Regions from separate parts of the Bacillus sp. FJAT-27231 genome, predicted to be linked through region 3. Evidence: riboswitches for the same ligand, from Rfam matches in the RefSeq annotation. Region 3 holds a riboswitch; each other region holds the start of a gene.
The links. A riboswitch is a leader RNA that binds a small molecule or an ion and turns the genes downstream of it on or off. The one in region 3 is predicted to bind thiamine pyrophosphate.
Positions count from the first base shown of each region.

Region 1: another riboswitch for thiamine pyrophosphate. It lies ahead of thiW (energy coupling factor transporter S component ThiW); the one in region 3 lies ahead of AC623_RS07725 (thiazole synthase).
Region 2: another riboswitch for thiamine pyrophosphate. It lies ahead of thiT (energy-coupled thiamine transporter ThiT); the one in region 3 lies ahead of AC623_RS07725 (thiazole synthase).

Region 1 covers NZ_LFZU01000001.1:1,042,135-1,046,345, forward strand. The annotation lists gene AC623_RS04940 (YkvI family membrane protein) at 1-856, shown strand, start outside; gene AC623_RS04945 (superoxide dismutase) at 1,058-1,969, shown strand; TPP riboswitch at 2,040-2,148, shown strand; gene thiW (energy coupling factor transporter S component ThiW) at 2,214-2,711, shown strand; gene AC623_RS04955 (hypothetical protein) at 2,708-3,103, opposite strand; TPP riboswitch at 3,253-3,357, shown strand; gene AC623_RS04960 (acetylornithine deacetylase) at 3,467-4,211, shown strand, end outside.
Region 2 covers NZ_LFZU01000001.1:2,091,536-2,095,746, forward strand. The annotation lists gene AC623_RS09750 (dynamin family protein) at 1-926, opposite strand, end outside; gene thiT (energy-coupled thiamine transporter ThiT) at 1,070-1,636, opposite strand; TPP riboswitch at 1,706-1,807, opposite strand; gene AC623_RS09760 (L,D-transpeptidase family protein) at 2,032-2,526, shown strand; gene AC623_RS09765 (DUF3243 domain-containing protein) at 2,604-2,945, shown strand; gene AC623_RS09770 (branched-chain amino acid aminotransferase) at 2,979-4,070, opposite strand.
Region 3 covers NZ_LFZU01000001.1:1,636,139-1,640,349, forward strand. The annotation lists gene AC623_RS07710 (HEAT repeat domain-containing protein) at 1-3, shown strand, start outside; gene AC623_RS07715 (glycosyltransferase family 2 protein) at 21-1,427, shown strand; gene mscL (large conductance mechanosensitive channel protein MscL) at 1,477-1,893, shown strand; TPP riboswitch at 1,897-1,997, shown strand; gene AC623_RS07725 (thiazole synthase) at 2,076-2,840, shown strand; gene thiH (2-iminoacetate synthase ThiH) at 2,899-4,077, shown strand; gene AC623_RS07735 (thiamine phosphate synthase) at 4,019-4,211, shown strand, end outside.

The DNA of each region.
Region 1 (4,211 bases), 590 kb from region 3:
GATCTGTGGAAAATGGGTCGGGGTTTTTGTAGATGGACTGATTACTTTTTTCTTGTTTGGAGTAGCAGCCGTTATGATTGCAGGCAGCGGGTCCATTTTTGAGCAGCAATTTGGCATAGCGCCTTTATATGGCAGCATGGTAATGACTGTCCTTACGGCTGTCACTTTATGTTTCAATTTTCAAAAGGTGATTTCAGCGATTAGTTTCATGACACCGTTCTTATTTATCATGATTTTTATCGTCTTTATGTATTCGGTCATTCATTATGAAGGAAATCTATCTGATATTTTACAACTAAGAAAAACAGAAAACACGGCAGCCTCCCATTGGCTGATAGGAGCTATATTATATGTTTCTTACAATATTGCGGCCGGCGGAGCTATTTTGGCTTTGATGGGCGGGGCAGAGAAAAGTGAAAAAACAGCTGGACTTGGAGGGATTTTAGGAGGAATCGGTCTCGGCTTATTAATTTTATTTATTAATCTTACGATGCTTTTAGATTTCGAGGCTAGCCAGCAAGCCGCGATGCCTATTGTGCACATTGCCAATGAAATTTCGCCGATTACCGGATACTTCATGTCGTTTGTTTTGTTGGCGATGATTTACAATACATCTGTTGGCATGATTTATGCTTTTGCGGCTAGAATCGTTCCAGCAAGGGGCAAATCTTTTACCCTAACCGTTATCGCCTCTACATTGGTCGCTTTTCTCGCGAGCTTCGTAGGGTTTGTCAAATTAGTCGGTACTCTCTATCCAATTGTAGGCTATCTCGGTTTAATTTTAATTATTGGCGTGATTGTGGCGTGGTTTAAGTTTAAGAAGCCGCTCCAAAGCAGAGTAGAAATATCTAGTTGATAGGAGAGCTGTTCAGCAGTTAAGGAGACTTTAGCTGTTGGACAGCCTTTTTGTGTAAGCAAACTAGCGAAAACGTTTTATTCTCATCTAATCCTTGTCTTCTTCATTCTTTCTTTTACGTGATAAGACGAGCGTTTGGAATAAGAACGTAAACCCAAAGCATGCATATGTTGAAATGAGCAGCTGGAAGGGGGAGCGGGAATGGAGAAATATTTCAGCTATTTGAAAGAAGCAAAAAAATGGTGTGACGCGTTGTGCGCGCTGCAGCATGAAAACCTGGATCTTAACCAAGTAGAAAAGTGGAAAGAACGAGTCGAAAAGATCAATGACCGCCTATTAAAGGTGGAAGATGAAGAGGAAGCTCACTCGATTCAGGAAGAGATTCAAGCATTGGATCAGGAGTGGCGGCAGCTTCACGAGCGCTTGTTTGCTGAAAAAGACATAGAAGAGAAAGAGGATGAACAGGAAAGAGCGGAGCAGGTTCCAATCGGAGGGCACAAACTTCCGCCACTTCCTTATGCGTATAATGCATTGGAACCTTACATTGACGAAGCCACTATGAGGCTTCATCATGATCGGCATCATAAAGGGTATGTAGATGGATTGAACAGGGCAGAGCTGGAACTGCAAAAAGCAAGAAATAACAATGACTTTCGGCTCGTAAAGCATTGGGAAAGAGAGCTTGCCTTTAACGGTGCCGGCCATTATTTGCATTCTATCTTTTGGAAAGTTATGTGTCCGCACGGAGGGGGAAAACCATCAGGAGAATTAAACCGTGAGATTGCACGTTCGTTTGGCAGCTTCGACCAGTTTAAAAACCATTTTTCAAAGGCGGCTGAGAACGTGGAGGGCGGAGGGTGGACGATTCTTGTATGGGCACCTCAAGCCCAGCGGCTGGAAATATTACAAGCGGAAAAGCATCAAAATTTAAGCCAGTGGGATGTTGTACCGCTGCTTGTACTTGATGTATGGGAACATGCTTATTATTTAAAATATCAAAATAAGCGGGCAGATTATATTAATAATTGGTGGAATATTGTTTGTTGGGATGAGGTGAATAGACGTTTCCAAGAAGCAAAAGGAGAAAGATGTCGTCTGGCGGGGAACAAATGAGTAAAAAGCTGCATAGAAAGGTGCTTCCCATTTAACCGGATTCCCTCTATAATGGAAAGTAAATTTAATAAAAAGCTACTAGAGGTGCCTGTTACAGGCTGAGAGAAAAGCACAGGGCTTTTCAACTCTTTGAACCTGATCTGGTTGATACCAGCGTAGGAAAGTAGAGCGTTTATTGACTATTTTACTTACATTAGCCGTATCCAGATGAGGATTCGGCTTTTTTGCATTGGAGGAAGAGGAAATGAATCAAGTACAGAAGCTGGCGTATATGGCTTTATTTACAGCCGTTGCAACATTTGGTTCGTCGCTTATTTGGTTTCCTGCCGGGGCAGCAAAAGCATATCCTGTCCAGCATGACGTAAACGTCATGGCTGGGGTTCTGCTTGGCCCGGGTCCAGCTGTTATCATTGCGTTTGTGACCGGACTTCTTAGGAATTTGATGGGGACGGGGTCGTTATTAGCGTTTCCAGGAGGAATGATTGGAGCTTTTCTTGCTGGTTATATGTATCAAAAAACGAGCCGGTCATGGAGCGCTTCTATTGGAGAAGCCGCAGGTTCGGGCATCGTGGCTCCTTTATTTGCTGTACCTTATGCGAAAATTTTAATGGGGACGACTGCGGGTGCTTTCTTCTTTTTGCCTGCTTTTCTCATTAGCAGCTTGTCTGGATCTCTCATCGGTCTCCTGCTCGTAAGACGGCTTATTAAATTAAAAACGTGGAAATACCGTCTAAATCATTAACGCCAGCGAAGTGAAATCGCGAGTTTGCAGCATTCTGCATTTGCTGTAGTGGTTCTCAGTTCAATCCGAAAAACATCAGGGGTAAAGGAAATAATCGCTTTTCTAGGTATTCCCGTTGATCGGACAAGCCGTTCTACCTCTCGGTGGTTTGCCGCTTGGGCGGCCGTCATTAATCGAAAGGCAAAGTCGCTGTTATCTGTTAGTTTATTGAGCAGCAAATTACTCTCATGGACGAGCTGTTTAATGGATTGAGCAGATTGTTTAAATAAAGTAACGTCTACTTTAGGATAAGGCCTGTAGGATGGCGGCTGGGTTAAAGCCTGTGGCTGAACGAACGGGTAGCCCATAAGAGGAATAGCATAAAGCCGTTTAAATGGGTCAGGATGATACAAGACAGCGTTCCTCCTTCCAAATAGAAGCTTTTTATCAATATACGGTTTTTTTTTAAATAAATACCGGATTGTATTTGTTTAAAAATTCTGAATTGTATTGCTGAATTCTGCTAAGTATGTTACAACTAGAATGAAAGACTAATTGAATAATGTGTCCTTGGGGGTGCTTGCAAAAGCTGAGAGAGGTAGATTGCCTTAACCCTTATCACCTGAACTGGATAATGCCAGCGTAGGGAAGAGGTCGTATAAATGATGCCAAGCTGCAATCTTTTTTATTGTTGCAGCTAAATGAAAGCTTATACAGCCGCTTCTCTTTGGAGAAGCGGCTTTTTTGCATGTATCTTCTAAGGGAGGGAGAAGATGATGGTCAAAGAACTGAATACGATTTTGCAAGAAGTAGAGCATCGGCAGGAGGAGCTCATTTATTTAGTAAAAACGCTTATTGCTTTTCAAACACCTGCTCCACCTGCACGGAATACAAAAGAGGCGCAGTCATTTGTAGCAGATTTTTTAAAGGAGCTAGGTTTTTCTATTGATATGTGGGACGTATATCCAAATGATCCGAATGTGGTCGGAAAATGGAGGGGAACGGATTCTGAGACATTCCAAAGCTTAATCATTAACGGGCACATCGATGTGGCAGAAGTGCAGGAGGATGAGGAGTGGGAGATCGATCCGTTTCAGGCTGTTATAAAGAACGATTCTATTATTGGCCGTGGAGCAGCTGATATGAAGGGGGGACTGGCTGGCGCTTTGTTTGCGCTGCAGCTTCTCCGCGAAGCAGGCATTTCACTTCCAGGAGATGTGATTTTTCAATCGGTGATTGGTGAAGAAGTAGGGGAAGCGGGAACGCTTGAATGCTGCAGACAGGGATATAAAGCAGATTTTGCGATAGTAGTAGATACGAGCGATTTACATATACAAGGGCAAGGCGGGGTGATTACCGGATGGATCACGCTCAAGAGCAGCCAGACATACCACGATGCTACGCGAAGAAACATGATTCATGCAGGCGGAAAGTTGTTTGGGGCTAGTGCTATTGAGAAGATGATGAAAGTGATAGAAGGGCTGCAGGAATTAGAGCGCTACTGGGCCGTTACAAAAAGCT
Region 2 (4,211 bases), 460 kb from region 3:
AGCTCATCATACTCATCTAGCTTTCTTCTCTTCTTTTCCTGCTGTTTTTGAAAAAAATCCATGGCTATGATGATCGCTTCTTGAAGAACATGGGCAGTAATTTGCTGGTAGCGATCTGCAATTTTGCTGGATAAAAAGGTTTTTAACTCGTTTATTTGGTTATACGGATGACTCTCATCCTGCAAGGAAGTGAAATAAAGTCCATTGTATGTGAGATGATGCTCAGTGAACGAATGATGAATACGGCTTGAAAACTCTTCAAAAGATAATTCACTAGCGACATGCTTATCAATTTGATTAATGATAATATAATTATCTTTTCCTCTTTCTGAAAGCTGACGGTTAAATTCAAAATTGACCGGAGACTGCACATGATTATAATCCATCATATAAAAAACAAGATCAGCTAAATGAAGCTTGGACAAAGCACTGACTCGGTGAGCATCATCTGTCGAATCAATTCCCGGTGTATCAAAAACAGTCACTCCTTCCGGAAGTTGCCCAGTGCGATGTGATATTTCGACTTCCTCTACTATATTTCCGTTCACACAATACGCTTGGATGTCCTCGATGTTGTAAGGATAAGGAAAGTTTTTGAGCGTCCCATCTTTAAACAAAATGTTCGCACAGGGCTCACCCTCTTTCACTTTTACGATATTGGCGCTCGTCGGAATAGGGCTCGAAGGCAGCAAGCTTTCCCCCATTAATTCATTGATCATCGAAGATTTTCCAGCTGAGAAATGACCATAAAAGGCAATGACATACTCGCGATTTTCCAGCTTTTCCATCAATTCAGCGCACAATTGCGCTCTTTCCTGATCCTCATACTTCAACAACAAAGCATGAAGCTGTTCTAGCTTCGGAAGCAGCAAGGCGCGAGTAGGCTTTTGATTGGCTAGCCATTTCTTCAATTTTTCCGTCAGCATACGATCCCGCTCCCATTTTTAAAATATTTTTATTTCATTGTATCGAAATGTCTTCGACATTTCAGCTGTGGGCCTCTTTTACACAAAAAAAACAGAAGCCGTATGGATCGACCCATCCATACGGCTTCTGCTTTTTCTATTTATTAATAACTAGCCGAACTGCTTTCAATAGAAGCAGATTGCTTATAAAAACGCGGTGCTGTCTTTTTCAAGAAGAGTAATACAGCTGATGTAATCAACATTTCCGGAAGTAAATAGGAAAGGTTATACAAGAAAGAATAAACAGCAACCGGCGTGCCTTTAGGTGCATAACTGCCGAACCAAATGACTCCGGAAAGGAAATGGCAGACAAGGCGAAGTGATGTACCTAATAATAGGCCAGCGAAAATTCGGCCTGTCGTAACCGGCTTATGAAAAACAACAAATGCTCCTAATCCAAGCACCGCATAGGCAAGTGGATAATCGAGGACTAGCTGTACCGGATGGACAACATAGCCGCCTGTCAGTAAGCTGATTAACCCCACTAACAGACCTGCTAAGAAGCCTGCTTGCCAGCCTCGGCGAAACGCCATAACGAATATCGGTACCATTACAAGCGAAATAGAGCCTCCAAACGCCCATAGAGCACCGAACTCCACGTAGCTTAATATGAACGATAATCCCGCCATAACAGCGATTTCGATCATTGTCACTAGTTTATTTCTCTCCATAAAAAATCCCCCTTTTCTTATCCAAAGGGGTGAACTGATACAAAAGATATTCCGCATTTGCGAATGTTTCCCGTATCTGTCACACGTTCCCTACGCTGGTACTAACCAGATCAGGTTCTTAGAGTTGAGGATCACTCCTCTCTCAGTCTAACGACACCCCTAGTGGACTTGTATATTCTTACTATAGCATAAGTGTAAAGAAAATGAAACAGGGGGATTGTTCGCCAATTTAAAGTGATAAAGTGCTTTCCGTTTTTCAGCGAGGAGTGATGGGTCAGCATCACCTATTTTAATAAATGTGTATATCTGCTTTTTATCTTTCATATACGTAAGTGAATATTGGAGTTTTCGCTTTATTAGGGCTTGTTCAAAAAAGAATAAAAGCAGGTGCGTCTATGAATCATGTTGTGAAACGTGGAGAAACAGTTTCATCAATTGCTGGTGATTATCGGCTTTCTGTCTCTCAGCTGATCGCTGCTAACCCTGGGGTCAATCTGTATCAGCTTTCTCCTGGGCAGCAAATCCGGATTCCAGGTCTTCCGTCACCTAGTTCTCTCCCCTACTCTATCAGTATTTCGCTATCCCAGCGCAAATTGACGTTGTTTCGCCGTGGGAATGTTCAAAAAACCTATCCGGTAGGTGTAGGCAAAATGCTGACTCGAACACCGACCGGAGACTTTGTCATTATTAATAAAGCTCCCAATCCAGGCGGTCCATTCGGAACGATGTGGATGAGTTTATCAAAACAATCTTATGGCATCCATGGAACGAATAATCCTTCCTCCATCGGCAAGTTTGTTTCAAAAGGCTGCATCCGCATGTACAATCGCGACGTAGAAGAATTAGCAAGCATTGTCCCAATTGGCACTCCTGTTCATATTCGTCCTTAAGCTACTGAAATTCCTCTGTCTCAGGTTTGAAAATAGGCGAAGGAGGGCATAACGAAACAGTAAAGGAGGAATCACTGATGACAGAGGAAAACCATGCTATTCATAAAGATGGAGAGTTACAGCCCCATAAAGTAGACGATACGCTTGAGCGAATTAGTCCTGAAAGAATGGACAGCATTCTTGAGAATTTTAACTCTTTTAAATCCTATTTGAAAAAAAGAATTGAACTTGCTGAAAAAATCGGCTTGAATGAAGAGCAGCTTGCGGTGGCTACCGAGAAAATTGCTGACTACTTAGCAGAACATGCTGAGCCAAAAAATAGAGAAGAAAAACTGCTCCAGGAGCTATGGAATGTAGGCACGCAGGATGAACGTCATCATTTAGCCCATATGCTCGTTAAATTCGTGGATCAGGAATAAAAAAAATACGTCTGCCAAAAGGCAGACGTATTATTATTTTGTTGCAGCATATTGTTCTACTTCTACTGTCCAGTTAAATGGATCTTGTTCTTTTCCATTTTGGATACCAGTAATTGTGCTATAAAGCTTTTTAGCGATCGGACCTGTAGCTCCTTCATTAATGACCATCTTTTCATCATTCCAGAGCAATTCTCCGATTGGAGAAATAACGGCTGCTGTTCCTGTACCAAAGGCTTCTTCTAATTGGCCGGACTTATACGCTTCACGAATTTCTTCCATCGCCAAACGGCGTTCTGTTACTGGCAGATCCCAAGATTTTAGAAGCTCGATGACAGAGTTTCTCGTGACTCCCTCTAAAATGCTGCCGTTTAAAGCAGGCGTTATAATTTCTCCATTTATTTTAAAGAAGACATTCATGCTGCCTACTTCTTCAATGTATTTCTTCTCTAAGCCATCCAGCCATAGAACTTGAGTATATCCTTTGCCGTCAGCTATTTCCTGCGCCTTTAAACTAGAAGCATAGTTTCCAGCTGTCTTGGCTTCTCCTGTTCCACCAGCAACCGCACGGACAAACTCGCTTTCTACTAATATTTTCACTGGATGAATGCCCTCTTTATAGTAAGCTCCTACCGGTGATAAAATAATCATAAATTTATAACGGCTTGATGGTGCCACTCCAAGGAAAGGCTCTGTAGAAATAATAAATGGACGAATATAAAGAGAGGTCCCTTCTGCGTTCGGAATCCAATCTCTTTCCACTGAAATCAATTGTTTTAAAGCTTCTAGAGCAAACTCTTCATCCACTGGAGGAATACATAGGCGTTCATTTGAACGGTTTAAACGCTCAAAGTTTTTCTGTGGGCGGAATAATAACACTCGATTATCTTCTGTAAGGTATGCTTTTAATCCTTCAAACACCGTCTGGCCATAATGAAAGATCATGCAGGCCGGATCTAGTGAAATCGGCTGGTAAGGAACAATGCGCGGATCGTGCCAGCCCTGCCCTTCAGTATAATCCATAATAAACATATGATCCGTGAAAATTTTTCCAAAGCCTAGCTCTTCAGATTTTGGCTTCGATTTTCTTTCAGGACTTAAGTTGAGTTGGATAGTTTGTTCTTTCATTTCGCACTGTCTCCTTGCTGTATATGAATTTGGGAAAAGATAAAGATAATAAATAACTATATACATACCATTTTACAATTTTTTAGAATCTTTTCACAATAGTTTAGTGCAAAATTATTGTAAAACATTTTCAATTTTTTG
Region 3 (4,211 bases):
TGATGAACCAATTCATTAGCATGCTTGGTACTGTTTTGTCCTGGTTGTTTATTTCCTATACAGCTTTTGTGCTTTTATTTTACTTTATTATTCTGTTTATCTCAGCGAGGCAATTGCGCAGTGAATATGGCTTTAACTCCAGCGAGGCAGAGGAAGATCTGCTTGATTCCTTTGATACAAAGCCCGTTTCTATTCTTGTGCCTGCTTATAACGAAGAAGCGGGTATTTATAATAGTGTGCGCTCTCTTCTTAGCATTTATTATCCGGAATACGAGGTTATCGTCATTAACGATGGCTCAAAGGATAGAACTGCTGAAACGATGATCGAATCATTTCAGATGGTAAAGACAAATAAAGTATTGCGTACGAGAATTCCAACAGCTGAAGTAAAAGGAATTTACCGTTCAACACTTTATAAAAATCTATACATGATTGACAAGAAAAATGGCGGGAAAGCAGATGCTTTAAATGCAGGGATAAACTTATCTCATTATCCATATGTTTGTTCACTGGATGGAGATTCCGTTTTAGAAAGAAATGCGTTTTTAAAAGTGATTAAGCCGATTTTAGATTCAAACGGTGATGTGATTGCTGTTGGGGGAAGTGTAAGAATCGCCAATGGCTGTTATATCGAAGGCGGAGAAGTGATGGAAGTGGGCCTATCCAACAAGCCATTTGTAATTATGCAGGTCATAGAATATTTACGAGCTTTTTTAATCGGCCGCATCGGCTTAAGCCGTCATAATTTGCTGCTTATTATTTCAGGGGCATTTGGTGTATTTGAGAAAGAGTCCGTTATTCACATTGGCGGCTATCGGACCAATACAGTAGGAGAGGATATGGATTTAGTCGTTCGGCTGCACCGGATGATTAAAGAGGAAGGATTGAATAAAAAGATACTATACGTACCTGACCCAGTCTGCTGGACAGAGGCTCCAGAGTCGGCTCTCTATTTACGCAGGCAGCGCCAGCGTTGGCATCGAGGGCTGTGTGAAGTCATTTGGAATAACAAGGATATGCTGTTTAACCCAAAATACGGCCTCGTCGGCATGTTATCCATGGCTTATTTCTTTTTAATTGAGCTGATGGGCGTGTTTGTTGAACTGATGGGTTATTTGCTTATTATATTCGGTTTGCTGTTTTCTTTTATTAATCCCGAAACGGCCCTGCTGATGGCCACTTTATCATTTTTATATGGCTCGATTTTATCCATGAGCGGCGTACTCTTAGAAGAATGGAGTTTAAGGAAGTACCCGGAACCGTCTGATATTGTGAAACTATTTTTCTTTGCCCTTTCTGAAACATTCTGGTATCGGCCTTTAATGATTAAATGGCGGTTAGAAGGATTCTTTCAGTTTTTAGCCGGTAAGAAGGATTGGGGAGAGATGAAGCGGATTGGCGTCGGAGCGAAGACAGAATCAAAATAACGTTTAGTAACGATCATGAAGAAAAGCAGTTGAAAGGAGTTCTATTCATTTGTTTCAGGAATTTAAAAAATTTGCCATGCGCGGCAATGTGATTGATCTAGCTGTCGGTGTTATTATTGGATCGGCGTTTGGCAAAATTGTTTCTTCTCTTGTACAAGATATAATTATGCCCGTCATCGGCTTACTGATAGGAGGCATTAATTTTTCTAAATTGGTGTTCCAATTTGGGAGCGCTCAAGTAAAGTACGGGCTTTTTATACAGTCCATTGTTCACTTTCTCATTATTTCCTTTTCATTATTTCTCTTTGTTCGTTTGTTCAACAAGTTGTATCATGAGAAGAAGGAAGAAGAGGCGGAACCTGTGCTTTCCAAGGAAGAAGAATTGCTTACAGAGATTAGAGATTTATTAAAATCAAAAAAAGTGCTTAACAATTTAGAAGATTCAGAGTATAATAGAGAAAATTAAATAAAAGTTAGCTAGGGGTGCCTTTATGGCTGAGAGGATGCAAGCATCTAACCCTTGAACCTGATTTGGTTAGTACCAACGGAGGGAAGCTGTATTTTATGTATGTATCTTTGTTTGTTGTACATAAAGAAAAGCCTGCCGTTGTGGCAGGCTTTTTTTCATTGTAAAAAGGAGGAAGTAATATGGATGAATTAATCATTGGTCAAACGAAGTTAACGAACCGTCTCTTTACGGGGACAGGAAAGTTTGCCGATCACTCGGTCATGAGGCAAGCCTTTGCCCAGTCCGGTTCAGAAGTAGTCACGGTAGCAGTCAGAAGGGTGGATCTTGAAGCGGGCCATGAAAATATTTTGGAAGACATTCCACCAAACATGATTATTATGCCTAATACATCAGGCGCGAGAAATGCCGAGGAGGCGGTCAGGATCGCTAGACTGGCGAGAGCGGCTGGAATGGGCAATTGGATTAAAATCGAAGTGATTTCTGATCAAAAGTATTTACTGCCAGACAATGAAGAAACAATTCGGGCGACTAATATCCTTGCTAACGAGGGCTTTGTCGTTCTCCCTTATATGAATCCCGATTTAATGGCAGCCAAAAAATTAGCGGATGCCGGCGCAGCCGCTATTATGCCGCTCGGTTCACCTATTGGATCAAATAGGGGCATTCGTATGAAAGAGATGATTCGAATTTTAATCGAAGAAAAAACGCTGCCTATCATTGTAGACGCAGGAATTGGCAGGCCGTCTGAAGCGGCTGAAGCAATGGAAATGGGAGCGGACGCTGTTCTTGTTAACACGGCCATTGCGACAGCGGACGACCCGGTAAGCATGGCAGAAGCTTTTAACTTGGCCGTTATGGCTGGACGAAAAGCATATTTAGCCGGACTAGGACCAGTATCACAAAGGGCAGCTGCTTCATCACCGCTGACTGGATTTTTACGTTAGTGTCTGTTTCAAGGTGAAGGCGTTTTTTCAATAGTGACTGATAGTAAGGAGGAATTTGATGAGTTTCTATGAGGTGTACGATTCAATTAAACATAAACCATATGAAACAATGTTAGAAAGCATGACGATAAAGGATGTAGACAGGGCTTTAAATAAAACAGACCTAGATGAACCCGACTTATTAGCCCTTCTTTCACCGGCTGCTGCTGAGCGCTTAGAAGAGATGGCGCAGAAGGCTCACTGGCTCACTGTTCAGAATTTTGGGAAAATAATTTCTTTGTATGCACCGCTGTACTTAACGGACTACTGTGTAAATAAATGTGCTTATTGCAGCTTTAGCTTTGATAATGATTTTCCAAGACGGAAGTTAACCGCTTTGGAAATTGATCAGGAAGCTAAAGCGTTAAAAGAAATGGGCATCCAGCACGTTATTTTGCTGACAGGTGAATCTCGTATTCACTCGTCGGTTTCTTATTTGGCAGAGAGTGCCCGTATTTTAAGGAAGCATGCTGCTTCCATCGCGATCGAGGTGCAGCCGCTTGATACGAAGGAATATCACCAGCTTTTCCAGGCCGGTGTTGATGGGCTGACTGTTTATCAAGAAGTCTACAATGAAGAAGTGTATAAAGACATTCATATAAAAGGGCCGAAAAGAAATTATCGCTATCGCCTTGATGCACCGGAGCGAGGCTGTCAGGCCGGCATGAGGTCGATTAATATCGGGGCGCTGCTCGGGATGGACAATTGGCAAAAAGAAGTGTTCTTTACGGCTTTGCATGCCCGCTATTTGCAGAAAAAGTACATCGAAACAGACATTGCTGTTTCTTTTCCGCGTATCCGTCCGAACCTCGGCGGATTTGAACCGCGAGTGAACGTAGAGGATAAAGATCTTGTTCAGGCTATGCTTGCTTTCCGCTTATTTATGCCGCGCGCAGGCATTACGCTTTCCACTCGTGAAGAAGCAGAACTTAGAGATCATCTTATTAAGCTTGGCGTAACGAAAATGTCCGCTGCTTCTTCTACAGTTGTTGGCGGCTATGCGAACAAAATAGAGGATAACAGCCAATTTGAAATTTCTGATACCCGCTCGGTAGAAGAAGTAAAGAACCGGCTTAAACAGCTCGGCTACCAGCCGGTTTCTAAAGATTGGGACATTTTGGCAGGTGAGGAGGAGAAAGATGTCTTTCCAGCTTCATGCGATCACAACCGGAAAGCTCGAACTGGTGCAGGCGTCTAACATTGCCTCTGATATACATTCTTTTGTTGATTTCATTCATATTAGAGAAAAACAGCGCAGTGCCAAGGAGTTATTCCATTGGGTTGAAATCTTTATCGCTAACGGGGTTCCTAAAGAAAAAATTATCATCAATG